DNA from 4 places in the Sulfobacillus sp. hq2 genome. Region 4 is predicted to be linked to each of the others. Evidence: riboswitches for the same ligand, from Rfam matches in the RefSeq annotation. Region 4 holds a riboswitch; each other region holds the start of a gene.

Region 1 (5,309 bases), on a different contig from region 4:
GCCCCGAGCAAATCACTTTGTAGTCCCATCAGATTGCGATCACGAGTGGTAAAATGCAAAATAGTTTCGACCGGTAGCTGTTCTGCAATCAACCGCGCCGTTGCAAGCGCGCTGAGTCGCACCCGTGCCATGGGACTATCACCAATATTAATGGCGTCCGCGCCGGCTTCCCATACGGTGCGCGCGGCTTCCAGCACCCGGTGGGGATTGACGCCCCGAGGCGGGTCGAGTTCCACGCTCACAACAAAACGCTTGCCAAAAAGTTGCCTTATGCCTTCAGGAGCGCCTTCACCCCCCATTGTTTCATTAGCGGCATGTTCGTCCTCAACGTTCCACGTCCGGACCTGGGGCAAAACAGGCATATGCTGCAGTGTTTGAGCAATGGCTTGGATGTGCGCCGCTGTCGTCCCGCAACACCCGCCAATCACTCGACACCCAGCTTCCGCGAGGGCTGGGGCCATGGTCGCCACATAATGTGGACTGGCCGGATAATGGACATGATTGGCCACCATCGCGGGCTGCCCTGCATTAGGAAAGGCGGCTAACGGAATCTGCAAATCTTTGGCCCGTGGCGCCATTCGAATCACGGCATCCAGCAACGGAGCCGGTCCACTTCCGCAGTTGGCACCCACCAACTGAGGAGGACCGCCTGGTAATTGGCCCATCGCTTCAATGGCCTGTTCGGGCGTAAGCCCGTAACGCGTCGCCCCTTCCGGTGAAAACGCAAAACTCACAATAATCGGCAAGAGGCTTTCCTCGCGAATGGCTTCTACCGCGGCTAATACCGTGGGAATATCAGACATCGTCTCCACAATAAAGCCATCGACTCCACCAGCTAACAGTCCCGCGACCACCGGGCGATAATAGTCCACGGCCTCTTCATGCGTAAGGCTCTCCATAACCGGCGAGGCGACAGGTTGTGCCAAAGGTCCTATCGATCCAACAATCCACGCGGGTTCGCCAAAGATATCGCGCGCGTGTCGCGCAATTTGCGCTGCGCGGCGGTGCAATAAGACAACGTCGGCTTCGAGCCCCAGTGCCGCCAGTTTGCTCCCATTGGCGGAAAAGGTTTGGGTCTCTAACAACCGTGCTCCGGCCTCGAGATATTGGAGATGGAGATTCATTAACGTGTCAGGCTGTCTTAGCGGCACGAGAGGAAGAGCAGCGGGGTCGATCCCCGCCGCCATAAGCGCCGTGCCTGATGCTCCGTCCCCTATAATCCACGTCGGGTCCCTTAAAGCATCCGCTAACGATTTCACTCGAGGCCTTCCTCTTCCCGCACTGCTTGAACCGCTTGCGCCATTACGCGCAATTTCTCTGTCGCCTCGTCCCATGTACGCGTCTTTAATCCGCAGTCCGGGTCAATCAGCAAATTGTTGAGGGGAACAATTTCAAGTGCCCGCCGAATTCCCGCCTTAACCTCATCGACGGATTCAATGCGGTGCGTGTGCACGTCCACCACGCCTAATGCCAATTCTTTGTTTTGGGGCCAAGGATGGCGCGCCAAAAGGTCGAGCAATGCATAATTCTGATTAGCGGCTTCGAGGTCGAGCTGGTCCACCGGAAGCTCAAATAATCCCGGCAAAATGGTATCAAAATCCCCGTAACAAATATGACTGATGGTCTTCGCCGTCAATCCTTCTGTGACAATCGCCATGGCTTCAATAGCCAAATCCAATTCTTCGGGCCTCGTCGATAACGCGGGTTCATCAATTTGGATATAACGAGCGCCCGCTTTTTCTAATGCCACCGCCTCCTCGTGCACCAGATGAGCTAAATCCAGCACGAGAGAACGACGGTCGGGATAATAGGCATTGAAAGACCAGTCACAAATGGTATAAGGACCGGTGAGCATCCCCTTCACAGGACGGGCCGTCAATTGGGCCGCTTTTTGCCATGATGCGACCGTTAGCCCCGCTGCATCTCCCAAGGCCACAGTGCCTTCGACGATGGGTTTGTGATAATAGCGGTTGCCGTATGACCGAACCGGCAATGACTCCGAAAACCCTTGCCAATTCTCCGCGAAATAAGCGACCATATCGCCTCGCTCCATCTCGCCATGCACAAAAATATCGATGCCCAGTTCTTCTTGCAAATCCATGACTTTTTTCGTCGCGGCCTCTTCCGCTTGTTGCAACTGTTCGCGCGAAATCTCACCGCGGCGAAAACGCGCACGCGCAGCCATAAGTTCCGGAGGCTTGGGAAAACTGCCCACACTAGTGGTCTGTAAATATTTGGCCATTGGGTTGTTTGTCCTTTCTGTCGGTTAACCGTTGATCAGGGTTTTGAGGTCCTGTAAAAGACGTACTTTCGCCGCCGCCCGGTCAGGAGGCAAAAATTCCAATCCACAGTTGGGGTGTACCCAAACCCGATCAGAACCTTGGCGACGCAATACCGGTTCCAAGATGTCGACCACCTGATGAGCATCTTCCATTCTCACATTGCGCCCATCAATGATTCCCACGCCCACTGAAGCAGGCAGGGTGTGAGACGCCAGGCGATCAAGAATGGCCGGTTCGCTTACGGCATCAAAAGATAGCCGCGCAAAGGGTAATGCTGCCAACGTGTCCAGCCACGGTGACGAGGGTCCCCAATACAGAGCTAACGACTGCTCCAGTGGTCCTTCCAACGCTAGGAGCTTCTGGTACGCTTCTTGAACGAACGCTGTGGGCCAACGATCCGCATAGCGCGCCAGCGCCGGCTCATCCCACTGCACCTCAACAATACCCGTATCAGCGAGGTGACGGACGGTCAACCGCATGACATCAACCAAGTCACTTAATAGCGTTTCCTCATTGTGGTAATTTTTGTCTTCCACCATAGATAAAAAGGTAAAGAGGCCCGGAAGGACAATTGTCACGGGAATACGAGATAAAGAGGCCGCTTCGCGACTCCATGCCGCTAGCGTTCCCCCTTGATATTGTAGGCGACCTGTGACGACCGGATGACGTACGTAAAAGTTGTTGTCAAACAGCCGCAGTAGACCCGCACTGTACACATTATCCAAGTCCCGAACGACGGGATCAAAGAGATCGTACCAGCGGATCTGGCCATCTGTGGTCCTATCACACTGTGCATCAGCGGCTAAGTCCACGACCCGTTTTACAACACTTTCATAGGTCGAGTACAGTTGCTCCGGCGAGATTTGCCCTTTTTCGAAACGTTGAATAGCAGTCCGGACACTCGGCCCCGGACCCGCCGGAATTTTCGGATAAGACCCCATAATCGTTGTCTTCATTATATAATTTCTCCCCTGTTCTGATCTCACCGGCATCAAAGTCGTTGAGGAAATGAAGCTGGACGCGTGGCGTGGACCAGACAGAGCCCGGCACATCCAACCATAAAAAAACGCCTACTTAGAGAAGAGGCGTTAGCTCTTCTCATCTTAAAGAATACGAATCCGTATTCTTCCGGAATTGGCACCCACCCTATGGGGGTTGCCGGGTTTCATCGGGCCAGTCCCTCCACCACTCTGGATAAGAAGTAAATCTTATTGAATTGTAAGCAAAATACCATGGCGTCGCGAAATGGTCAAGAGACATTGCATAAAATAATATAATTGCCATTTTTTGGTATGGATGATAGAGTATCCATAGGAGGTGGCACCATGTCGTCATCGGGCTCGTCTTTATCCAAAGAACGGCGCCACAGCGTGCTGGATTCCGACTCTAAACCAGCTCGCCGCCGCCATGTGTTCCGTTGGTTCGTCGTCATTGTTGCCGTTCTCGGCTCTGTCTTGTTATGGCAGTTGAATTTTTTCATCCACACCTTAGGGGATGCCCAGCGCAGTCTCGAGTCATGGCAAGGAGTCCGCGCCATATTAGGCTCCTTTTTAACCTTTGCTGCTATGCAAATCAGCCACACGGCCTTGACCTTGTGGCATCACGTCTTCCATTAAGCGACTCCCGCTGCCCTTAATGCGGCGGGAGCTCTTGCTCTCCTTCCCCTACCTCTCGCCCATTCTTTCTATACAAAAATCCTCCGTCTAGGAGTTTCGTGCCTTGCACACAGCCCCATCTTCGCTGAAAATAGGAGTGATGATTGCGGGACTACCTGTCCACAATACTTAGGCCATGCGCATTAGTGAACCGACAGCGCAGGAGAAAGAAGGCGTGCCACATGGATGATAATGCGGGAATGTCTTTTGAGATTCTCGCGGCTGGACTGGAGGATGTCCGCCATGACGTCCCAATGCTTATGACCGTCTTGGCGCATAAGCTGGAGGCGTCGTTGCCCGAAAACGTGCGGGTGGTTCGTCAGTCGGGCCTCTTCTCCAAAACGTCATCCATTAAGTCGATCACCCTAACCTTTGACAATGTACGCTACCAACTTAGTGCCAAGGGCGGTCAACTGCTTCCCGAACGGCAAAAGATCGTGCACGACGTCGTATTAAAGACGGACCGTATTCCCTTAGACGCCTGGCTACGTGACGTGCTCAATTATTTATTGGAAGAAAGCCGTCGCCATGAAAATGCCCGTGATATTTTGGATCGTTTTCTCACTTCTTGATCGGCTGATATTGCCCCAGAAAGGACGATTTTTGTGCATCATATGAGGAGCCCTCAGTGGCATCCTGAAACTCTTGCTGCTCACTGCGGCGTCGGACAAGATCTCGCATATGGATCTGTTAGCACCCCGATTTATCAAACGGTGACGTATCAGCATCCGGGTGAGAACCTTGGCCAATACGACTATAGCCGGACCGAAAACCCAACCCGCCACAGCGCGCAAGAGGCTATCAACCGTCTTGATGGAGGTGCTGGCGCTCTTTTATATGGAAGCGGCATGGCTGCTCTCACGGCTTTGGTGCACATGCTCCACCAAGGCGATCATGTGATTGTCACTGACGATGCCTATGGGGGGACCTATCGCTTATTGGTAGATGTTTTTGCAAAATTTGGCATTCGCTCCTCGATGGTTAACACGCGCCAACTCGATGCGGTCGAGCGCGCCTTTACGGACACGACGCGTCTTGTTATTGCGGAAAGCCCTAGTAACCCCTTATTGCAAGTCAGTCCATTACGAGCTCTTGCGGAAATGGCCCATGCCCATGGTGCCAAATTGGCTATTGATAATACGTTTATGACCGCGGTTCGCCAGCGGCCTTTAGACTTAGGGGCTGATTTTGCGGTGTATAGCGCGACCAAATATATGGCGGGCCATAATGATGTCTTGGCCGGGGCAACGGTCTGTCGTTATGCCGAAGACTATGCGCAACTCAACGAACTCACCAATGCCACCGGAAGCATTCTGGGCCCGTGGGATGCGTGGTTACTGCTCAGAGGCCTCAAAACATTAGCTATTCGGAT
Region 2 (5,309 bases), on a different contig from region 4:
GACTCCTGTGATTATTAACGTCGTCCGCGTCGCAACAATTATTGGACTGGGCATGATCATGGGAATAACCGGAGTGGCGATAGGATTTACCCTCGCACAAATGACCCAATTAGCCTATTTAATTCCTGCCTTAAAGCGCCATCACATCGCATTAAAACTAAGCCTGACATGGCGTCATCCTTGGACTCGCCAATATCTAAAACTGGCGACCCCAACATTTCTGGCCCATTCGGTGCAAATCGCTGGAACCATTGTCGACCGCATTTTTGCCTCGACCTTAGCTGTGGGCCGTATCGCTGGACTAAACTTTGCCGAAGTGATTAGCCAATTACCGATTGGCTTGGCCATTACCCCAGTTATCGCCCCAATTTACACCCAGTTAGCAGAACTCTTCAATCGAGCGGGAAATTCGGCTGCGTATAGAGACCTTGTGCGGCAGGGTGTGCAAGTTACACTGTTGGTCGTCTCTCCCTTCTTCTTAGCATTTGTCTTACTCCGGGTTCCCATTGTTGAAATTTTGTACCAACATGGTCGGTTTAATGAGGCCTCAACGGCGCTGACGTCTCGCCTTCTTTTGTATTGGACCCTAGGCATTCCTGGTACAGCTTTTGGAATGCTGTTTTCGCGTATTGTATTATCGCAAAAGGCCACGCGGACATCGAGCGTAGCCAGCATCATCTCCATTATCTTTAACGTGTTTGGGGACTTTCTCTTAGTACGTCCATTAGGATCCGATGGTCTCGCATTAGCCACCTCAATCGCCGCCTACGTTCGCGCTGTCGTGCTCAGCATATGGCTAATGCGCCATCACCTCAATCCCTTCGAAGGCCAGACGCGATTTCTATTCAGTTGGGTAGGAGCACTTATGGGATTTGGTCTTTTCAACCAACTCGCCATTATAGGGATCCACTATAGCCATTTGGGGGAATGGTATTTGTTGCTCCCTGTCATCGCGGCCACTTTATTCATAGCCACAGCGCTCTATATTTTTGTATTAATCCGCTTAGGCGTTTGGCCCGTTACCCCTTCATTGTTATCGCGATTTGTTAAAAGGGCCCGGTCGGTAAAACCCTAAGAAGCAACAAAGCGGCACGCGTCCGCACAGAATAAAACGGCCGCTTGACCCCTTATCTGATAAAGAAAGACAAGAGCCAAGCGGTGAGCTTAACACAAAACCGCGCCAACTGCCTTGGATTCTAGCGAAAGGAAAGACTGGACCATGCGGTATTCGGCATACCATTGGCACCCTTGCCAGATCAGACGTGTACAGTGTGGGCCTGTCCGGCTCTTTAGCCTATCACGCCTGATAAGTGCGCCGGTTGGTGAGCTAAAAGACTTCTCACCGTGACTAGCGGACTGGCAGGGGAGCGGCCTGTCATTTCCACCCAAATCACGACATCGTGGCGGCATAACTCAAGAACATGGCTTTTGTCACGTCCGGAATCCGCAATAAGCAACCATGGATATTGACGCTGCAAACGGTCAAGAATGGCCACGGTTTGGTCCGTGGATCCGCCATCGGCAATAATCAGCTCCACGGTGTTCTGATCCCACATCTCAAGACGCCATAACCCCGTCAAATCGATGACGGCTTGTTCAATCAGATGTTCTTGATTCATCACGTGCAGTACGATGCTGACAGACAGCGCTTCCACTCCTGCCGGCTGCAAAACACGCGCATAGACCCATTCAAGCACCACAACAGCTCCGTACAGCGACAGAGCCAACCCAAGCGCTCCCCACCAGGTCACCGCGATTCCCCTTTCCACATTCTGTCCCATTATACGAACAGACTGCGGAAAAGATGACCAAAAGACTAATCTGCGGGCTTGACAGCCGCGCGGTCTAGAAGGGCATCAACACGGTTCAATTGTTCCCATGGCAAAGCCACATCAGTCCGGCCAAAATGACCATACGCTGCCGTCTGAAGGTAAATCGGCCTCCTCAGGTCAAGATCTTCGATAATACCGAGCGGTCGCAGGTCAAAAACCTCGCGGACAATTTTGGCTAGGGCCACGTCCTCTAAGCGTCCGGTTCCAAAGGTATCTACCATAACCGATATAGGTTCGGCGACACCAATCGCATAAGAAATTTGAATTTCGGCGCGCTCAGCCAATCCTGCCGCGACCAAGTTTTTAGCCACCCACCTTGCCGCATACGATGCCGATCGGTCGACCTTCGTGGGATCCTTGCCAGAAAATGCCCCACCTCCATGCCTCGCATAACCGCCATAGGTATCGACAATAATCTTCCGGCCTGTTAAGCCTGAATCTCCATGGGGCCCCCCTACCACGAACCGACCGGTTGGGTTAACCAATATCCGCGTGTTAGAGAGATCCCAGTGCGGAGCAATCACCGGCCGAATCACTTCCTCGATGACCGCTTCCTGAACCATTTCAAGCGTGGCAGACGCATGATGCTGGGTCGACACCAAAATCGTATCAATACCAATCGGCTTAGCGTTCTCATAGCGTACAGTCACTTGGGTTTTGCCATCAGGCCATAGAAATGGGACGGTTTCCGTCTTGCGGACCTGCGCCAGTCGATAGCTCAGCTGATGAGCCAACGAAATAGGTGCTGGCATAAACTCCGGGGTTTCATTGCAAGCATACCCAAAGACCATGCCTTGGTCTCCTGCCCCGATTAAGGCGCGAGCATCGGCTGAGCCTTGCCGCACTTCCAATGCCTCGTTGACGCCCATGGCGATATCCGCCGATTGCTCGTCAATCGACGTCAGAATCGATACTGTATCCGCATCAAATCCCATTTTGGCACGGGTATACCCAATATTGCGGATGGTGTCTCGCACCACCCGAGGAATATCGACGTACGTCACCGTAGAAATTTCCCCGACCACTAATGCTAGTCCGGTCGTAACAACCGTTTCCGCGGCAACGCGCGCAACGGGATCCTCCGCGAGAATCCGGTCTAATATGGCGTCTGAAATTTGATCGGCAATTTTGTCCGGATGCCCCTCCGTAACCGATTCAGACGTAAACAGAAAATTGTGCCCCAACTCATGCCCTCCTTGCAAATTCCCACAATAAACAAAAAGACCCCTTCCGAGAGAAGAGGCGCTACGCTGGTATTCTCTCATCCGTCCCCGTAAGTGAGGTCGGGATTGGCACCTTGGCATGGGTAGCCGGTTGCCGGGCTTCATCGGGCCTGTCCCTCCGCCGCTCTTGATAAGAGCTTCATGGTCAATTGTCTTCCCGAGTATATAGCGTTTCCCCAAACGCTGTCAACATCCACGACACGTGGTTTAAGCGGGTCTCCCCGGGGATGGTGCCAGCTCCCATCCCCGGCATCCGGCCTATAAATAGGCTAAACCGGGCGGTTCGTTAGAAATTTCTGCCTGGTTGCCTCTCCACCCCGAAGATGACGCTCGGCCTTATTCACTTCTAGGACTTTTTTCACTTCTGTGGCTAATGCTTGATTGACTTTAGGTAATCGTTCGGTGACATCCTTGTGGACCGTGCTTTTGGATACGCCAAAAACCTTTGCAGTATCACGAACGGTTGCGCCGTTATTCAGAATATAATTTCCGATGTCCACAACACGCTGCCAGATATGGTCCTTCACATTTCCGGCCCCTTTCTCCCCCCGAACTTGGTAGAGTATATGGGCCGCAAAAAAATAAATGCCAGAGCAAATAATCCTGCTCTGGCATTTCATGGGTTCACGAGGAAGGGTGCATAAAACCTTCCGGGTTGGTTGCCATAGACCCGTGAAATACTTGGAAGTCTAAGTGAGACCCCGGTTGGCGGCTATAAATACTGCTGCCCCCTACACTCCCTACGACTTGTCCTTGCTTAATCATCTGACCCGCCTTGACACTGGCGCTGCCCAAATGTCCATAGACCGTTTCATAGTCATTGCCATCCTTCACAGTCACGGACAGTCCTTGATGATCGACATTGTCGACTTGCGTGACCACTCCACCCCAAGCCGCATGCACGGGTGTCCCCGCTTTTGCGGAAACCGTTATGCCCGGATTGTAGTACCACTCATTGAGGGCGCCCGAATACTGCCATCCAAAGGGATTGGACACGGTGCCGTTAATCGGCATCAGCAACGGGGCCGTAGTGTCGTTAAGGGCGGGAGCCTGAGCTGCTTGATGTCCACGCGCACTGGGCACGTGATGCGCGACCGGCACGGTCACTGTATGCGATGACCGGTGTGTCAGTGCAAATGTTAGAATGCCTCCCCCCACTACTGCGACTCCCCCAATGATTCCGAACATGGTGAGACGACGATTCGCCATAGTGTCTGTTCCTCCACTTTCGTATGCGCTGCTGCGCCGAGGATATTCATATCCTCTTAATTCCAGTGTGCCCAGGAACTGGTAGTTCAAACACACTCAATAAGTCACGGTCACCAAAGGCGTACCTACATCAACCTGCTCTTCGTCCCAATAGGTGTTGTAGTTCGTCGCCACTTGCAAATTGACCGCGTGCCCCTGAAGAGAGTCGTGGGAATGAATGAACGCCGTGTATCCCGCGACCGACACGTACTGAGGGGTTTGAATGCCGTTGACACGCGATGCTCCGACTGCACGAAAGGCCTGATTAACCAAGGATTCTTCCTGGCTCACCGTCAAAGGGTGAGGTAAGGTCCCCTGCAAGGTTAGGGACAGATGAACCGCGCCATAAGGGGCCAGGATGCGCCGCACGAGAGCGGTGCTTTCACTTAACCCATGAAACCCTTGACTGCCTACCCGGTCAATAACGAGATAGGTCGCGCCAGAGGCCAGACGTTCCGCGATCAGTTCGGTCTTGAAACCGGCAATGGTTGCATGGATATCGGCCTTTTGATAGTCTGCGCCCTGGGTTTGTTGCACCGTACCCGTGACGTGACTCTGCGTCGCCAGTTTGTTGACCCACTGTCTTAATGACATTCCCCGTGCTGTCCCCGCCATTTCCACCCAGCCATTGATACTAAATCCCTGTGGAGTAGCCTTTGTCGCCTGAAATGCGGTCATAAGCGGCGAAATTACGGCAGCCCTTACACTCGCCCCCATCCACACAAGAATGGCAACCGCGAGGACCCATAATCCGTTTTTCACAATGGCTTTCATGTCTTGTCCCCCTATGAAGTGTTGTCTACCAGATTGTTCCACCCCAGGGGTCAGTTCATACATGACAGAAGATGACGACGAGGACAGATGCACGGAGGGAGAGTCGCCAGTACCGTCTTTCGTAGATAATCTCGGTAAATAAATAAGCCCTTGGTCCCCCACCCCCATAGGTCACCGCACGACATAGCACCTTGTTCAGCCGAAGACTGAAATGAGACGGGAATGCTCCTCA
Region 3 (5,309 bases), on a different contig from region 4:
CATAGGTCTTATAGCACTGCGTGGCGATGGGGTGGGAATATGGGCGATCTTGGCGTTATTTGGGGCAGTGGCCTACAGTGTTCCGCCCGCACGGTGGTCGTATCGCCCTTTTGCGGGCGAGTGGGGAGCGCTTTTTCCAACCATGGTTTCGGGCGTTGTGTTAGGGGCCATGGCTAAAAATCCACAGCTGTCAAGCACGGTCTACATCGGCGCGGGTGTTTATGGCCTTTACTGTGTTGCGTCAGTGATGCAACATCATTTAACCGATATGGATGCCGATTGGCAGGCGCATCCTCCTAAACGCACGACACCGGCCTATTGGTGGCGTCAGAAGCACCGTTCTCCATTGGAGATTATCCTCGCTTATCAAGGATTGGGGATTATAGTCTGCTTGCTCGGCCTATATAGCGACCCTCGAATCTTTGGGGCTTGGGCAGGCATTTTCGCTGTCGCTATGCTGATTACGGCTCTCACGCCGTGGCACGATGATCCGTGGAGTTTGACACGGCGTGATGTCGCCTTGAAACTCTTGGCGATTATTGGCGTGATGAGTATCGCGCATTAAAAAGTTTAGGGCTAAGCACTTTATGATATCTCCCGCATAAGGTGGAAAACGCAACCCAATTAATCCTTGTGAGGTGTGTTTCCATGGATGCGGACTGGGCTTTGTTGGACCGGGATTTTTATGTGGATGCCGTGATGTATGCAGTGATCTTGTCAGGGCTATATCTTATGTTGGTTGAGGGCGCTGATAATGAAATGATAAGGGAGTTGGGGAGAAACAAAGGATTTCCGGCTTGTGAAATAGTGCATACATTGGCACAACTAGGGGTGGTGCGCTACAGTGGGCAACGGTGGCTGTGGTGCGGCGCACCCCCGGATCCCCGTCGTATCACGCGCATTGATGCGGTGAGGCGCTGGGTTCACTTGGTGCCTTTTTGTGAGGAAGCGCTGGCACCATGGAAGCATGCGGCGGATGATATGCGCCTTACCGACTCCGGTCAAGAGATGAATACCTTCCTTATCGCCAATATCAAACCCTCAACAGGAATGCGCTGGCTTGATATTGGCGGGGGTACGGGTGATTTGGCACGGCAGCTAAGCCAAATGGGGGTTGATGTGACGATGTTGGATACCCCTTCAGTTATTGCTCGGTGTCGCACAAGGTCCTTCTCATCAGTACGTTTAGTCGCAGGCGACGTTTTAGCGGGTTTGCCAACAGGGCCGTTTGATGTGGTGAGTGCAGTACGGTTTTTAGAAGAATTTTCAGCGACGCAGGTGCGGCAAATCTTTCATCATATGCGCAAGCAGTTGGCACCCAATGGAATCGTTTGTGTGATTTCTTCGGTGGATGATAATACCTTGTGGTCAAAATTGTTTGCTATAGAAGTGGCGAGTACGAGCCCAAAAGGACGGACATATAGTGTGCGTACGCTCGGGATTCTTGCAGCGCGGGAACATTTGGCCTTGATGCGCATGAAAACCCATGGCCCGTATACTCTCATAGTATTGAGGCGAATGACGCTGGCTGGGCGGCGTAAGGACCGTGACACCATGCAGTTAGTCGAATACTGACCCAAAAGGGGCCAGTGTGGGCGTTTTAGGTTCACACTGGCCACAATAGTTAGGCGTGAGTGGACGCGTTTAATGCTTGCTCCAAATCGGCCCACAGGTCGTGAGCATTCTCCAGCCCTACGGATAACCGAATGAGGTCACCCCCGGCGCCCGCTAGTTCTTGTTCTTGCGGACTTAACTGTTGATGGGTTGTCGATGCCGGGTGAATGGCCATAGACCGGGCATCGCCGACGTTGGCCACAATAATCCAGAGCTGCAAATGATTCATGACTTGCTCGGCTTGTGCGCGTCCACCTTTGACACCGAAATTGAGCATGGTACCAAAGAGGTTTTCCCGTAAATACTTGCGCGCGTTCAAATGGGCGGGGTCGGCTGGCAGGCCGGGATAATTGACCCAACTGACGAGGGGATGATGGGCTAGGCGGTCGGCAATGAATGCGGCAGACTGGCTTGCTTCTTTCATGCGCAATGCCAATGTTTCAAGCCCTAATAGAATCAAAAACGCATTGAAAGGGGCTAATGCGGCGCCTGTATCTCGCAGGGTTTTCACGCGCAAGCGTAGGGCATAGGAGCTGGGTTGTTCGCCGAACACAATGCCGTGGTAGCTTGCATCAGGCTCCGAATAGAGAGGGAATTTTGGTACATTGTAATTAAATCGGCCCGAGTCAATGACGATGCCGCCGAGTGAGGTGCCATGTCCGCCAATCCATTTCGTCAGTGAATGGATGACAATATCTGCCCCGTATGCGATGGGCTGCTCTAAATATGGAGTCGCAAAGGTATTATCCACGATAAGCGGCACGTGGTGACGATGCGCAAAATCTGCCCACGCGGCGATATCGGTCACATTGAGCCGAGGATTGCCAATTGACTCCACGAAGACACCGCGCGTGTGCTCGGTGATCAGGGCATCGGCCTCAGCAAGGTCGTTGTCGGCCACAAACCGGACAGTGATGCCGAAATCCTTAAGCGTGGAGGTAAAGAGTGTCCAGGTACCTCCATATAAAGACGTCGAGGCAATAATGTCATCACCCGCTCGACAGAGATTCAAAATGGCCGCCGTAATAGCTGCCATGCCTGATGAAAAGGCGACAGCCGCTTGGCCGCCTTCGAGCGCGGCTAGACGTTGTTCCAGAATATCGGTGGTGGGATTCATGATACGGGTATAAATATTGCCAGGTTCTTCAAGATTAAAGAGCCGGGCTGCGTGTTCGGAATCTTTAAAGGCATAACCTACCGTTTGATAAATCGGGGTCGCGACGGCCGATGTTGCCGCATCCGGTGTGTATCCACCCCGGACAGCCGTTGTTTCGAATTGCCAATGGTTTGGCTTTTCCATTAATTTAAAGCCTCCTTATCAAGGTGACGCATAAAAAAACACCAGTAAGAGCCGGCTCTTCTGGTGTCGGCCTCTCATTTCTCAGCAATATGCTGCAGGAATTGGCACCATAACCATCAAGGCCGGTTGCCGGGCATCATCGGGCCAGTCCCTCCGCCACTCTCCATAAGAGGTTTTCAATTGAATAACAGGATAAAGAATGTCAGGTATTTCGTCAATATGGATTAGTTAGTTTTCCTCATTGGTTTCGGGTGCATTATAGCGGGCAAAATGGGCAGCCGCTTCGGAACGCCTGGTATATCCTAATTTACTGAGAATGTTGCTGACATAATGCTTGACCGTTTTATCACTCAAGAAAATTAGTTGGCCAATCTCTTTGTTGGTTCGGCCTTGGGCAATGAGTTCGAGGACTTTCTTTTCCTGCGCAGTGAGCGTTTCCACGGCATCGGTAGTGACTTTAGGATTGCGAAGGCGCTCGAGCAACTGTGATGTGACTTCAGGGCCAAATAATGCGCCACCTTGAGCGACCGTGCGGATGCCGTCAATAACAGCGCGTCCGCGGGATTCCTTGAGGAGGTAGCCTGAAGCCCCGGCATTCACCGCGTCAACCACCAAATCTTGGCTCCCAAATGAGGTGAGCATAATAATGCGGAGATTGGGATCTTGATCTTTAAGCTTGCGGCAGACTTCCATGCCATTGATATCCGGCAAACGAACGTCTAGGACCACAACATCAACATTACCTGGAATATGGTCGATGGCCTCTTGGCCGCTTTCCCATTCTTGGGCCATAACCATATCGGGCTGGCGTTCAATCATATTGCGCAGACCAATGCGTACGACTTCATGATCATCGACAATAGCAACGCGTATCGGATTATCCTCGGGCATTGTTTGTGCCCTCCTTAAATAAAGAGTTCTTACCCCTCATTATAGCCAGGGGGCGGTAAGGGTGACAGTTGTACCTTCATGCAATCGACTTTGGATATCCACGTGCCCATGCCATCGCTCCATGCGCTTAGACATGTTCCGTACCCCGAAGTGCGTATGGGAGGCATCTGGCTGCGGAACAAAGCCCTCGCCGTCATCGATGATTTGCACTTGGTATGATTCCGCAGTGGAATGCCAATGCACCAATATGTGATGAGCATGGCCATGGCTACGCGCATTGGAGACGGCTTCTTGTATGCTTAACAGCAAATCGTGAATACGTTCGGGGTGTAAGTCCAAATACCGGGAATCATCAAATTCCATGGAAATGTCATCCATTGGCCCTTGGCGCCTAAGCATGTCCGTCAGGGCAATTTTAAAGTCAATGGATGTCGACTCGAGACTTTGGATAAAGAACCGAATGTCGGTCATGAGAAGGCTTAACGTTTCGCTGATGCGCATGAGCTCTTTAATCGCAAACGGATCTAGTGTCTCGACGGAGTCTACAAGGTTATCAATGGACAGAGTCGTGCCGTAAAGCGTCTGCAATACGCCATCATGAAGATCTCGGCCAATGCGTTCGCGTTCTTTTAACGTCGCAAATGATTCACGGTCTTGATAAAAGCGGGCATTGGCAATGACCGCTGCGGCTTGTCGGGCAAATAGTTCGACCATGGATTGATCGTCTGCTGTAAAGCCTCCGGCTTTTTCCGTAAGGTATAAATGGCCCATGACTTGATTTTGATAGAGTAAAGGGAGACCTAAAAAGCTTTCCATTTTGGGGTGATGTGGCGGAAATCCAACGGATGCTGGATGGTCTTGCAGGCGCTGCAGGCGAATCGGACGACGCGTGCGAATCACTTCGCCCAGTAGTCCACGCCCCGTCGGATAAGGGCCCATTGCTGCCACTTCTTCGGCACTTAAACCAGATGTGAAGAATTGGCTGATTGTATAGGCGTCGTCGTCTTCCAGTACTGCGAGCGCGGCGTATCTGGCCCCTGTGAGCTTGCGCGCAACATCTACCACATTTTGGACAATATCATGCCAGTCTCCCACCGTGGTCATGGCGTACGAGGCTTCACGCAACGCGGTGAGTCCGTCACGTTGTCGTTCTAAGCGCTGATTGGCTAGTGTGACCGCCTTTTGTTGTTGCGATAGGATGCCAAAAACAAAATAGGAGAAGAAGCCTGTACCAATCACTAAGATAATAGCTAGAGAAAAATCGTGCGATCCACGCGGCAGATAAGGGGCGACCAGATAATGAAATAAGACAATGGTCACGCTGACTCCTGCCATGGCCATCAGTGTTGCAATCCATCGCCATGGTTTTGCGGACGTCCGTTCTGCGGGGTCGGCTGTTGGGGGCATTTTCAACCTCTTTAGCTTAATTATGAATGTATATTGACTATAGCACGAAATGGGCGCACTGTCTTTTTATGCGGTTTTTATCGGGGCAAGGAAAATT
Region 4 (5,309 bases):
TCGACGGCGAGCGGGACCATGTGCATTTGCTCATCACTTATCCGCCTAAGGTCGCGATTTCTCGCCTGGTGAATAGCCTCAAAGGCGTCTCATCGCGATTGATACGTAAGAAGCACTATCCGAGCATTGAGCGGGCGCTGTGGGGCGGCAGTCTCTGGTCGCCGAGTTATTTTGCGGGATCGGCTGGTGGAGCACCCCTCTCCATCATTCGGCAATACATCGAACAACAGGAAACCCCGGATTGACCCTTGCGGGGTCAGCGCCTGATAGCTCCGCCCTGAACGGCGGAGCTATCAGGCGCATTTGATAAAAAGGTATCTGTCACCATACGGTTTTAGGCACTAGATAGGGGATAAAAGCGGGGTGGCGACAGAGTAGAAACGCATCCTTTGCCATGATTTTTCGATTGATATAGCGCTTTATCAGCTTGGCGATAGAGATCTTGAAAGCGTCTGCCGTCGTCAGGATAGCGCGCAATGCCGCCCGAGACACCGAACGGGAATGTCTTAGAGGGTAAGGCTTGAGCCATGTGTCGAAGATGGGATATCACCTGTTCGGGTTGTCCGGCAAAGGTGAACCATAGGCCAAATTCGTCTCCACCAATCCGTGCGAGACCGTCATGCGAACGGATGAGGGATCGCCACGATTGTGCCGTTTGTTGCAGAAAGTGGTCGCCAGCTGGATGCCCAAACTGGTCATTTACCGCTTTGAACCCGTCTAAGTCTAAAAGGATCAAGAGGCCTGGAATATTTGAATACAATTGGTCATGTCGTTCGATTAACTCTTCCAGCCCTCGGCGGTTTAGAAGTCCCGTCAGCGGGTCTTGATAGGCATAAGCCATTAAGTCAGCAACCTTTTGGCTTTGTTGGGCAATTTCGTGGTGGAGAAGATCATTATAACTATCCAGTGCTGTAGCTACGTCCCAGAGCCAGCGGGTCCTTACTAACCGTAAGGGGGGCAGACCATCACCCCACTTTTCCTGCATTTCATGGTAGGCAGGGAAGTATTCGTTGAAGAGACGGATAAACCAAGACGGGCTGATGTGCGCACGCATATGAGCTGTCCCCATATGCCTACTAGTTTCGGATGATATAGCGAGCCTAGGATCTTGCGCGAGGGTGTGAAAGTGCCCTTGTAACATTTGCGTAAAGCGTTCCCATGTGACAGTTTCAATGATGGTACGCATTCCATCATGAGCCTCGGCAACGGTCAGTGCACGACCAACAAATTGTGTATGAATGGCATACAGTCCGTCGCGATGGGTTTGCCATATTTCCTGGTCGCTATCACTCCACGGGAAAAGCGGATTGGTTGATTCCATGAATGCCCCATTCTTCCTAATGTGAAATCCTTCTTTCTATCATGGCATTCATTGTTGGAAATAGCAAGAACTGCCATTTATTGCCTTAGATGCGAAGATAATTGATGGAAGACGTTGATTGCCGTATCAGTTTATGATAAAGTCAGCTTGCTTAGCCTCTTATCGAGAGTGGCGGAGGGACTGGCCCGATGAAGCCCGGCAACCCCTTGGGGTGCTAATTCCTGAAAGACGTAATGTCTTTCGAGATGAGAGGGAACGGGTTGTTGTCCGTCCTCCCTCGGTGGGAGCTTTTTTTTATGGAAAAGGAGGCGGACATCTATGCCGCAATGGGAACGTGATACGTGGTTGGTTCATGCTGGGACCGATTTTTTTGGAAATTTAGAACCTACGGCTCTTCCGATTTATCCATCCACGAGTTATCGATCACGATCAGGCGAAGAGCTAGATCAATTGATGGGTGGAACTCGCGAAGGTTTTTCTTACGCCCGTCATGGGAACCCCAATGTAGCGGCTTTGGTTGAGGCTATGAAGGTGTTGGAGCATGCCGAAACCGGTATTGCCACAGCTTCTGGTATGGCGGCTATTGATGCGGCTCTTTACGCAACGGGATTAGCACCGCACGATCGTGTTCTGGTCTCCCAAGATATTTATGGGGCCTCATTAAGTCTGTTATCAAGCCTATGGGCTGAGTTTGGCGTTGAGACTGCCGTCGGTGAGTTTACCGACGCTGATGTATTCGTGTCCATGTTGGCCGAGGTTCGGCCGAAAGCGGTTCTAATCGAGACCATTTCTAACCCTCTTCTGAAAGTGCTTGATGTGCCAGAGCTGGTAAGGTTGGCGCATGGCCATGGCGCGCAGGTCATTGTGGATAATACATTTGCTACACCCGTGATGTACCGACCTGCGGAGTGCGGGGCTGACCTGGTGGTTCATAGTGCTACCAAGTATTTAGGAGGGCATGGCGATGCCATGGGGGGCGTTGTTTTAGGGCGCCAGCAACATGAGGAGCGCTTGCACCAATATCTCAAATTGCGTGGGGCGGTCTTAGGTCCTTTTGAATCATGGCTTATCCACCGAGGCCTGCGGACATTAGGAGTCCGCTTTGAAAAGCAAAGCGCAAATGCGTTGCAGGTAGCTCAAAAGCTCCAAGCGTCTGGTCTCTTTACGCACGTTTATTACCCACTATTTGCAGATCATCCCACGTACGCAACGGCTCAGCGACTGCTCCCTAACATGGGCGGTGCTGTGGTTACACTGGAATTGTCGGGCGGAAAAGACCGTGTATTTCGTTTTATGGACCGCCTAGAACTCATTGCTTCGGCAACGACGGTGGGGGACGTCTACTCTTTGTGCCTATATCCGTTAATTGCTTCACACCGCAACCAAACTCCGGAGCAACGGGCACAAATGGGCATTACAGACGGAACCATTCGTATTTCTATAGGGCTAGAAGACCCAGGAGACATTGCCGGTGACTTGATTCAGGCTGCCACGTTATCGGCTTAATGAAAAAGCACAACCAGACACGAGCTGGTTGTGCTTTTTGGCTATCCTTCGATGTCAATGAAGAGATCTGAACCTTCAACTTTTACCGGGTAGGTGCGAATGGGAGCATAAGCGGGAAAATGCTTCGCCTCCCCAGTCCGCACATCAAATTGACCGCCATGCCTCGGACAATGAATGATGTATCCGACAAGGTCTCCTTCACACAGAGAGGCTTCGGCATGGGAACACAAATCATCTGTGGCGAAATATTCGCCGTTGACCTGATATAACGCAATGTCATCGTCTTCCATCGGCACAAGAAACGGTTCACCGGCAACGATATCATTGACTGATGCCACGCGTACCCACTGTGCCACTTAGCCAATAGCTCCTTCCATCTCAAACTTAATCAAGCGATTCATTTCCACCGCGAATTCCATCGGTAATTCCCGGGTAAAAGGTTCAATGAATCCCAAAATGATTAGACGGGTGGCTTCCTCTTCGGATAACCCACGCGCAGTGAGATAGAATAACTGCTCTTCACTGACTTTTGTCACGGTCGCCTCATGCTCCATTTCAGCATGGCTGGTTTCGACCTCGGAATAGGGCAGGGTGTCATTGACTGATTCGTTGTCTAACAACAGCGTATCGCATTTCACGTTCGCCTTAGCTCCGGTCGCTGTTTTATCAAAATGAACTAACCCACGATAAGTCGTTTTGCCCCCATGTTGGCTAATCGATTTAGATACGATTGTCGAGGTGGTGTTTGGAGCCATGTGAACCATTTTAGCTCCGGTATCTTGGTGTTGGTTCCGGCCCGCAACAGCAATAGAAAGCACGCTGCCCCGGGCTCCTTCGCCCATTAGATAGACAGAAGGATATTTCATGGTGGCTTTGGAGCCAATATTGCCGTCGACCCACTCCATGGTAGCATTCTTATAGGCCACGGCCCGTTTCGTGACTAAATTGTAGACGTTGGAAGCCCAGTTTTGAACGGTCGTGTAGCGCATCCGGGCTCCTTCTTTCACTAAAATCTCAACCACAGCAGAATGCAAAGACTCTGAATTATAGCTTGGCGCTGTACAGCCTTCAACATAGTGACCGAACGCATTATCTTCTGCAATGATCAACGTTCGTTCAAATTGGCCCATGTTTTCAGAGTTAATCCGGAAGTATGCCTGTAAGGGGATATCGCAAGTGACTCCCTTCGGGATATAGACGAAAGAGCCTCCAGACCATACCGCCGAATTTAACGCGGCGAACTTATTGTCTTCCGGAGGAATTACGGTGCCAAAATACTCTCGGAAGATTTCCGGGTATTCTCTTAAGGCAGAATCCGTATCGGTAAAGATAATGCCCTTTTCTTCCAAGTCCTTATGAATACTGTGGTAGACCACTTCTGACTCGTATTGTGCGGAGACGCCGGCTAGAAACTTTCTTTCCGCTTCCGGAATGCCTAATCGCTCGAACGTGTCTTTAATGGCCTTAGGCACATCGTCCCATGTTCGGCCTTGATTCTCGGAGGGGCGCACGTAATACACGATTTGGTCAAAATCTAATTGGCTGAGGTCAGCTCCCCAGCGCTGTATAGGTTTTTTGAAAAACACATCGAGCGCATGGAGGCGGAAGTCCAGCATCCATTTAGGCTCTTGCTTGATGCGCGAGATTTCTTCGACCGTCTCTCGACGCAAGCCGCGCGCAAATTTCAAAACGCTGACATCGCCATCATTAAAGCCATACTGATACTCTTCGTTGACAATTGTTGGTTTGCTGGCCATTATAGTCCCTCCTTAAACGTCTCAGATCTTTGGGGTTAAGCGGCTAAGATGGTTCGGTTAAAGCTTTTTCTAAAGCATTATGGGCCAAGGTGGCGCACTTAACACGGCTGGGAAACTGAGACACGCCGTGCAACGCTTCAAGATCTCCCAGGGGTACGGTTGATGTCCCTCCTGTGATGAACGTTTTAAAATTTTGGGCAAGGGCAAGGGCTTCGCTTACAGGATGCCCGATTACCGCTTCGGTCATCATGGAGGCTGAGGCCATACTAATAGAGCAGCCCTGGCCGCTAAAGCGAATATCTTCGATAAGGCCGTCGTGAATCTTTAGCTCCAATTGAATTTGGTCGCCACACGTCGGATTTAGCATGCCCACGACTTGTGTCGGGTTTTCCATGTGACCGAAGTGGCGCGGAGCTTGGTTATGGTCCAGTATTGTTTCCCGATACATATCGTCCAAGTTCATCGTGTAAAGTACCTCTTTGTCTCCTCAGTGGCTTCAATGAGCGCATCGACATCGCGACTGCTGTTATAAAGGTAAAAGCTCGCCCGCGCCGTTGCCCCTACGTCTAATAGATGCATGAGGGGTTGAGCGCAATGATGGCCAGCTCGAATGGCCACACCCCGCGAATCGAAGACTTGTGCCACGTCATGAGGATGGATTCCTGTTACGTTAAAAGCCACGACACTAGTTCGGGGCGCCGGCGGACCATACACGGTAATACCAT

The links. Region 4 has a riboswitch for S-adenosylmethionine ahead of CO251_RS07920 (PLP-dependent aspartate aminotransferase family protein). Riboswitches for the same ligand answer to the same signal wherever they lie in the genome.
Region 1: another riboswitch for S-adenosylmethionine. It lies ahead of CO251_RS16410 (synthase); the one in region 4 lies ahead of CO251_RS07920 (PLP-dependent aspartate aminotransferase family protein).
Region 2: another riboswitch for S-adenosylmethionine. It lies ahead of metK (methionine adenosyltransferase); the one in region 4 lies ahead of CO251_RS07920 (PLP-dependent aspartate aminotransferase family protein).
Region 3: another riboswitch for S-adenosylmethionine. It lies ahead of CO251_RS00555 (O-acetylhomoserine aminocarboxypropyltransferase/cysteine synthase family protein); the one in region 4 lies ahead of CO251_RS07920 (PLP-dependent aspartate aminotransferase family protein).

What each region holds. Positions count from the first base shown of each region.
Region 1 is NZ_NWUL01000048.1:118,097-123,405, forward strand. It holds gene CO251_RS16400 (bifunctional homocysteine S-methyltransferase/methylenetetrahydrofolate reductase) at 1-1,259, opposite strand, end outside; gene CO251_RS16405 (methionine synthase) at 1,256-2,242, opposite strand; gene CO251_RS16410 (synthase) at 2,267-3,238, opposite strand; SAM riboswitch class I at 3,378-3,483, opposite strand; gene CO251_RS16415 (hypothetical protein) at 3,608-3,898, shown strand; gene CO251_RS16420 (hypothetical protein) at 4,120-4,509, shown strand; gene CO251_RS16425 (PLP-dependent aspartate aminotransferase family protein) at 4,552-5,309, shown strand, end outside.
Region 2 is NZ_NWUL01000045.1:17,164-22,472, forward strand. It holds gene murJ (murein biosynthesis integral membrane protein MurJ) at 1-1,075, shown strand, start outside; gene CO251_RS12630 (glycosyltransferase) at 1,290-1,751, opposite strand; gene metK (methionine adenosyltransferase) at 1,817-3,016, opposite strand; SAM riboswitch class I at 3,091-3,192, opposite strand; gene spoIIID (sporulation transcriptional regulator SpoIIID) at 3,325-3,582, opposite strand; gene CO251_RS12645 (M23 family metallopeptidase) at 3,680-4,264, opposite strand; gene CO251_RS12650 (YwmB family TATA-box binding protein) at 4,361-5,077, opposite strand.
Region 3 is NZ_NWUL01000008.1:56,754-62,062, forward strand. It holds gene CO251_RS00545 (prenyltransferase) at 1-565, shown strand, start outside; gene CO251_RS00550 (bifunctional 2-polyprenyl-6-hydroxyphenol methylase/3-demethylubiquinol 3-O-methyltransferase UbiG) at 649-1,575, shown strand; gene CO251_RS00555 (O-acetylhomoserine aminocarboxypropyltransferase/cysteine synthase family protein) at 1,625-2,914, opposite strand; SAM riboswitch class I at 2,986-3,086, opposite strand; gene CO251_RS00560 (response regulator transcription factor) at 3,143-3,805, opposite strand; gene CO251_RS00565 (GAF domain-containing sensor histidine kinase) at 3,845-5,212, opposite strand.
Region 4 is NZ_NWUL01000031.1:213,035-218,343, forward strand. It holds gene tnpA (IS200/IS605 family transposase) at 1-245, shown strand, start outside; gene CO251_RS07915 (GGDEF domain-containing protein) at 335-1,321, opposite strand; SAM riboswitch class I at 1,478-1,573, shown strand; gene CO251_RS07920 (PLP-dependent aspartate aminotransferase family protein) at 1,640-2,827, shown strand; gene CO251_RS07925 (non-heme iron oxygenase ferredoxin subunit) at 2,869-3,183, opposite strand; gene sufB (Fe-S cluster assembly protein SufB) at 3,184-4,584, opposite strand; gene sufU (Fe-S cluster assembly sulfur transfer protein SufU) at 4,628-5,047, opposite strand; gene CO251_RS07940 (cysteine desulfurase) at 5,044-5,309, opposite strand, start outside.